DNA from 2 places in the Brevundimonas sp. NPDC090276 genome. Region 1 is predicted to be linked to the other one. Evidence: predicted binding sites of a transcription regulator. Region 1 holds the regulator's gene; the other holds the start of a gene.
The links. Region 1 encodes HrcA, which represses chaperone genes, less so after heat shock. Its sites were predicted from a motif close to GTTAGCANTCNNNNNNNNNGANTGCTAAC; they were not measured.

Region 1 (3,403 bases):
CGACGAGCAAAAGACGGCGGGCCGCCCCTGGCCGGTCGATCTGGCGCCTGATCTGAAAGCCCCGGTGCTGGGCCTCTACGGCGGACAGGACGGCGGCATCCCGGTCGCCAGCGTCGAGGCCATGCGCGCCGCCCTGGCCGGTACGACCGGCAGCGAGATCATCCTCTACGACGACGCCCCGCACGGCTTCCACGCCGACTACCGCGCCAGCTACCGCGAGGCCGACGCCAGGGACGGTTGGCGGCGGCTGCTGGGCTTCTTCGAGGCCCGTCTGAAACACTAACCTAAAGCCCGCTCATCCCGGCGGACGCCGGGGTGAGCGGGAAATGAGAAACGCCCAAATGAAAAAGGCCCGGAGCGTCTGCCCCGGGCCTTTCCAATTCTCAATCAGTCGACCTCACGCCTTGGCGTCGAAATTCCCGCCGGTCGTATTGGCTTCCGAATAGGCGCCGCCCGCCGGGCCTGAGCCCTTGGCCGCGACCACCACCATGGCGGCGCGCACCGTGCGGCCGAAAAGGGCGTAGCCCGGTTGCAGGGTCTGGATCACCGTGCCGCCCGGCACCGTGTCCGAGGGCTGTTCCATCATGGCCTGATGCAGATGCGGATCGAAGGCGTCGCCCGGCGCCGGGTCGACACGCGTCAGCCCGTTGGATTCAAAGGCCGACAGCAGCGACTTCTGCGTCAGCTCAAGACCCGTCACCATGGCGGCGGCGGGGCCCTCGGCGTCCTTGGGCGCTGTCGCCAGGCCGCGCTCCAGGGTGTCGGCCACGCTCAGCAGGTCCTTGGCGAAGCGCTGGATGGCGTAGGCGCGGGCGTCGTTGGCCTGGGTCTCGGCGCGGCGCTTGACGTTCTCCGTCTCGGCCACGGCGCGCAGGGCGCGATCCTTCCACTGGTCGCGCTCGGCGATCAGGGCGTCGACCACGGCCATGTCGCCGTCTTCGGCGGCTTCCTGTGCGGCGTCGATGGCGGCCTCTCCCATGTCCTGTTCGAGTTGGTCCCGGGTCTCGTCGTTGATGTCGTTCACGTCTCTTGTCCGTCCAGAATCCGGCCCAGCACCCGGGCGGTATAGTCCACCAACGGGATGACACGGGCATAGTTCAGTCTTGCAGGGCCGATGACGCCGATGGCGCCCAGCACTCGCTGCCGGCCCGTCATATAGGGCGCCGCGATCACGGCGGAACCCGAAAGCGAAAACAAGCGTGTTTCGGCGCCGATGAAGATGCGCACCCCCTGCGCCGCCCCGACCCCGTCGAGCAGGCCGATCAGCTGTTCCTTCTGCTCCAGATCGTCGAACAGGACGCGCACCCGCTCCAGATCCTCGACTGCCTGGGCGTCCTGCAACAGGTTGGCCCGGCCCCGCACGATCAGGGCCCGGTCGCGCTCGCCCCCGCCGGACCAGGCGGCCAGGCCGTCCTCGACCAGACGGGCAGCGGCGGCGTCCAGCTCGCGCCGGGCGTCGGCCAGTTCGGCGCTCATCTCGGTGCGCGCCTCAGCCAGAGGACGACCCTTGAGCCGGGCGTTGAGGAAGTTGGAAGCCTCAGACAGCGTCGAGGGCGTCACCCCCGCCGACAGCGGCATCAGCCGGTTCTCGACCGTGCCGTCGTCGCCGACCAGCACCGCCAGGGCCTGATCGTGGCCCAGGGCCACGAACTCGACGTGCTTGACGCCCGCGTCGCGCACCGGGCTGGCGACGATGCCCGCGCCGCCCGCCAGACCCGATAGCAGGTTGGTGGCGGCGTCCAGCGCCTCTTCGAAATTGCGCCCCTTTCCGGCGAGCCTTGCGTCGATCTCGCGCCGCTCGTCCTGACCGATATCGCCGACCTCCAGCAGGCCGTCGACGAACAGACGCAGGCCCGCATGGGTCGGCACCCTTCCTGCCGAGGTGTGCGGCGAGGCCAGCAGACCCGCCAGCGTCAAGTCCTGCATGGTGTTGCGGATCGAGGCCGGCGACAGGGCCAGCCCCCCGCGCGAGATGGTGCGCGACCCGACCGGCTCGCCCGTCTCCAGATAGGTCTCGACAATGCGACGGAAGATGTCGCGCGCGCGCGCGTCCAGCGTCCCCAGGCCAGCGGGGGCGCTTCCGAACGGCGACGGATGGGGGGCATACAGGCTCACGCTTTCAGGATAAGCACGCCCCACCCAGGTTCCAAGGAAATCCCATGCGCCCGTCTGAACGCACCCCCGAACAACTCCGCGCCGTCACGCTGGAGACCGGCGTCAACCGCTACGCCGAGGGCTCGTGCCTGGTCAGCTTCGGCCACACCAAGGTCCTGTGCACCGCCTCGGTCGAGGAAAAGGTGCCGGGCTGGATGCGCAACACCGGCCAGGGCTGGGTTACCGCCGAATACGGCATGCTGCCGCGCGCCACCCACACGCGCGGCCGTCGTGAAGCCGCCGCCGGCAAGCAGTCGGGCCGCACGCAAGAGATTCAGCGCCTGATCGGCCGCAGCCTGCGCGCCGTGGTCGACCTCAAAGCCCTGGGAGAGCGTCAGGTCCTGATCGACTGCGACGTCATCCAGGCCGACGGCGGCACCCGCACCGCCTCGATCACCGGCGCCTGGGTGGCCATGGCCACGGCCCTCAACTACCTGACCGACGAAGGCGTGCTGAAGACCAACCCGATCATCGATCAGGTCGCGGCTGTTTCGTGCGGCATCTTCAACGACCTGCCGGTGCTGGACCTCGACTATGAGGAAGACTCCACCGCCGAGGCCGATTCCAACTTCGTCCTGACCGGCGCCGGCGGCATCGTCGAGATCCAGGCCACGGGCGAGAAGCGCGGCTTCTCGCGCCCCGAGTTCGACCGCCTGTTCGAACTGGCCGGCATCGGCTGCGGCGAACTGTTCGCCCTGCAGCGCGCGGCGCTTGCCAAGTAACCTAGGCCGCTAAACACCAAAGACTAGGCCGCGAGGGCCGATCGGGGCATGGTGGCGTCTTCTGCGAACGGAGACTGCCTCATGCGCCCCGCCCTCGCCGCCTCGCTTCTGGCCCTGACGGCCGCCCTGCTGACCGGATGCGGCCAACCGCAGTCCGCGCCCGTCGAGACCCCGCCTGCAGGCGTCAACACGCCTCTGACGCAAGAACCGATCGACGCCGTGCCGCTGAAAGACGCGCCCGTCGCGCCGCCCAAGCCCAAGACCGAGCCCAAGCCCAAGCCTGAAGCCGTCGCGTCCGAACCCGAAGCCCCCGCGGTCGAGCCCGCCGTCACACCCGTCGGCGACCCCGGCTCCTGCCTGGCCGAGATCGGCGAGGCCCGATCCAAACGTCTGGTCGAGCGCTGTATCAAGGTCAGCCCGGCCACCCGCCCGCCCTGCAACAGCGCCAACCCCTGCGAGATGATCCAGGGCGAAATCGACCGGTCGTGCGCCATGTACGGCCCGGACGAGGCCAAGCCCAAGGAATG
Region 2 (3,403 bases), 190 kb from region 1:
CCCTGCTGACGCGGCTGCTGAAGTGACCGTCGTCGCCCCCGTTTGGCAGAGGCTGGAGGGTCTGGCCCTGCTGGCTGGCGCGGTGCTGGCCTACGCGCGGTTCGGCGAGGGTTGGCTGCTGTTCGCCGTCCTCTTCCTGGCGCCCGACCTATCTTTCTTCGGCTATCTGGCGGGACCGCGTATCGGGGCCTGGGCCTACAACCTCGCCCACAGCCTGATCGGGCCCCTGCTGCTGGCGACGGCGGGCGGGCTGATCGACAACCGTCTGGCAACCGCCCTCGCCTTTATCTGGCTGGCCCACGTCGGCTTCGACCGCGTCCTCGGCTACGGGCTCAAGTCGCCTGACAGCTTCGGCGTCACCCACCTGGGCCTGATCGGCAAGGCGCGGGCCGTGGCCTAGAGGCAGGCGGGGAACCTTGGCGTCGCTGTCTCCGTTCCACGGCCTCACTCAGGAAGCCCCTCATGTTCAAGCCCTTCTTCATCGCCGCCCTCGTCGGTGCGCTGGCCCTGCCCGCCGCCGCCCAGGACCATACGCGCACCGAGCGGGTGCAGTTCGCGCGCGGCGCCTCGTCGGCGACCCTGCACGGGAACATCCACGGCTATGACACGGTCGACTATGTGCTCGGTGCGCGCGGGGGCCAGACATTGACCGTCCGGCTGCAGCCCACCAACGCCTCGGCCTATTTCAACGTCACAAAACAGGGCGCGAACGAGGCCCTGTTCGTCGGTTCGACCTCCGGCAATCAGTTCACGGGCCGTCTTCCGGCCAATGGCGACTATGTCGTGCGGGTCTACCTGATGCGAAACGCCGCCCGCCGGGACGAGCACGCCAACTACACCCTGACCGTCGGCGTCCGCTGACGCCGGACGCGAAAAAGGCCCGGCGGCGACGCCGGGCCTTCATTCGTTCAGCGCCAGAACCTACCAGCGGCGGTCGTAGCGATAGTCGCGGTCGCGGCGGTTCTGGTGGCTGCGCCACTCGCCGTGGTTCCGCCAGTAGCGGCCGTCGCGGTAGTAGCGGCCGTTGTCGCGGTAATAGCCGTCGCGGCTGTTGATGCCGTGGTCGCGTTCCCAGTGGCCCTGATTCCGGTAGCACCGGCCGCCGCGATAGTAGTTGCAGCCGTCGCGGTCGCTGTCCGAAGACGCTGCGCCCAGAGCCGCGCCCGCCAGGGCGCCGCCAGCGACATAGCGTCCGTCGCCCTGGCCGATGATGGCCCCGGCCACGCCGCCGACGACGGCGCCGAGCACGGCGTCGCGGCCGGTGTTGTCGCGATCACGGTCGCGATAGGACTGGGCGGCGGCGGGGGTGGTCGCCAGCATCGTCAGAGCGATCGCGCCGACGCCGATCTTGGAAATGGTCTTCATGGCGGGCTCCTTTCGAAAGCCGGTTGATCCGTTGTCCCCCTTTTAGGTCGCGCCCTCTGAACGACCCCAAGGGGTCTCGTTCATATTCGGGTCATCTTCACGGCTGGAAATCGGTCTGCCTCGCCCTTGACGGTGCGGGGGCTCCCCCCTAACTCCCGTCGCGTTAGCACTCGGGGAGGGCGGCTGCCAAAGCCGCAGGTTCCGAGGCTTGAACCGACATTCTATTGGGAGATCACAGATGGCGTTTCGTCCTCTCGGCGACCGCGTGCTGGTCAAGCGCGTTGAAGAAGAATCCAAGACCAAGGGCGGGATCATCATCCCCGACACGGCCAAGGAAAAGCCCCAGGAAGGCGAAGTCGTCGCCGTGGGCCCCGGCGTCCGTGACGAAGACGGCAAGCACGTCGCCCTGGAACTGAAGGCCGGCGACCGCATCCTGTTCGGCAAGTGGTCGGGCACGGAAGTGAAGATAGACGGCGAAGACCTGATCATCATGAAGGAATCCGACGTCCTGGGCGTGCTGTCGTAAGACACGCTCCGGTTTCCGGTTTCTGATTTAAAATCATTTAGATAGGAGCTGCCCGATGGCTGCTAAGATCGTAAAATTCAACACCGACGCCCGTGACAAGATGCTGAAGGGCGTCAACGTCCTGGCTGACGCCGTCAAGGTGACCCTGGGTCCGAAGGGCCGCAACGTCGTGATCCAGAAGTCGTTCGGCGCCCCGCGCTCGACCAAGGACGGCGTCTCGGTCGCCAAAGAGATCGAGCTGGAAGACGCCTTCGAGAACATGGGCGCCCAGATGATCCGCGAAGTCGCCTCCAAGGCGAACGACAACGCGGGCGACGGCACCACCACCGCCACCGTTCTGGCTCAGGCCATCGTGCAAGAGGGCCTGAAGGCCGTCGCCGCCGGCATGAATCCGATGGACCTGAAGCGCGGCATTGACCAGGCCGTCGCCGTGGCCCTGGACGAAGTGAAGACCATCTCCAAGCCGGTTTCCAACAACTCGGAAATCGCCCAGGTCGGCACCATCTCGGCCAACGGCGACGCTGAAATCGGCGAGCTGATCGCCCTGGCCATGGCCAAGGTCGGCAACGAAGGCGTCATCACGGTCGAAGAAGCCAAGACGGCTGAAACCACCGTCGACATCGTCGAAGGCATGCAGTTCGACCGCGGCTACCTGTCGCCCTACTTCATCACCAACGCCGACAAGATGGAGGTCGCCCTCGAAGAGCCCCTCATCCTGCTCCACGAGAAGAAGCTGACCTCGCTGCAGCCCATGCTGCCGGTGCTGGAAGCCGTGGTTCAGTCGGGCCGTCCCCTGCTGATCATCGCCGAGGACATCGAAGGCGAAGCCCTGGCCACCCTGGTGGTCAACAAGCTGCGCGGCGGCCTGCGCGTCGCCGCCGTCAAGGCTCCGGGCTTCGGCGACCGCCGCAAGGCCATGCTGGAAGACATCGCCATCCTGACCGGCGGTCAGGTCATCTCGGAAGACCTCGGCATCAAGCTTGAGACCGTCACGCTCGACATGCTCGGCAAGGCCAAGAAGGTCCAGATCACCAAGGACGACACCACCATCGTCGAAGGTTCGGGCGAGAAGGACGGCATCGAAGCCCGCGTCGGCCAGATCAAGCGTCAGATCGAGGACACCACCTCGGACTACGACAAGGAAAAACTGCAAGAGCGTCTGGCCAAGCTGGCTGGCGGCGTCGCCGTCCTGCGCGTCGGCGGTTCGACCGAAGTCGAAGTGAAGGAAAAGAAGGACCGCGTCGACGACGCCCTGAACGCAACCCGCGCCGCTGCCGATGAAGGCATCGTCCCGGGCGGCGGCGTGGCCCTGCTGCAAGCCTCCAAGAAGCTGGTCGACCTGAAGGGCTCCAACGCCGATCAGAACGCCGGCATCGCCATCGTCCGTCGCGCCCTGCAGGCTCCGATCCGTCAGATCTCGGAAAACTCGGGCGTCGAAGGCTCGATCGTGGTCGGCAAGGTCATGGACTCGACCGACGCCTCGTTCGGCTTCAACGCCCAGACCGAAGAGTA

Region 2: the regulator HrcA is predicted to act here: its motif matches at 1,528-1,556, upstream of groES (co-chaperone GroES).

Annotation. Positions count from the first base shown of each region.
Region 1 covers NZ_JBIVYK010000001.1:291,193-294,595, reverse strand. The annotation lists gene ACIQTU_RS01400 (dienelactone hydrolase family protein) at 1-283, shown strand, start outside; gene grpE (nucleotide exchange factor GrpE) at 398-979, opposite strand; gene hrcA (heat-inducible transcriptional repressor HrcA) at 1,021-2,109, opposite strand; gene rph (ribonuclease PH) at 2,160-2,876, shown strand; gene ACIQTU_RS01380 (hypothetical protein) at 2,958-3,403, shown strand, end outside.
Region 2 covers NZ_JBIVYK010000001.1:102,882-106,284, reverse strand. The annotation lists gene pgi (glucose-6-phosphate isomerase) at 1-26, shown strand, start outside; gene ACIQTU_RS00475 (DUF4260 domain-containing protein) at 23-400, shown strand; gene ACIQTU_RS00470 (hypothetical protein) at 463-861, shown strand; gene ACIQTU_RS00465 (hypothetical protein) at 922-1,365, opposite strand; gene groES (co-chaperone GroES) at 1,604-1,891, shown strand; gene groL (chaperonin GroEL) at 1,947-3,403, shown strand, end outside.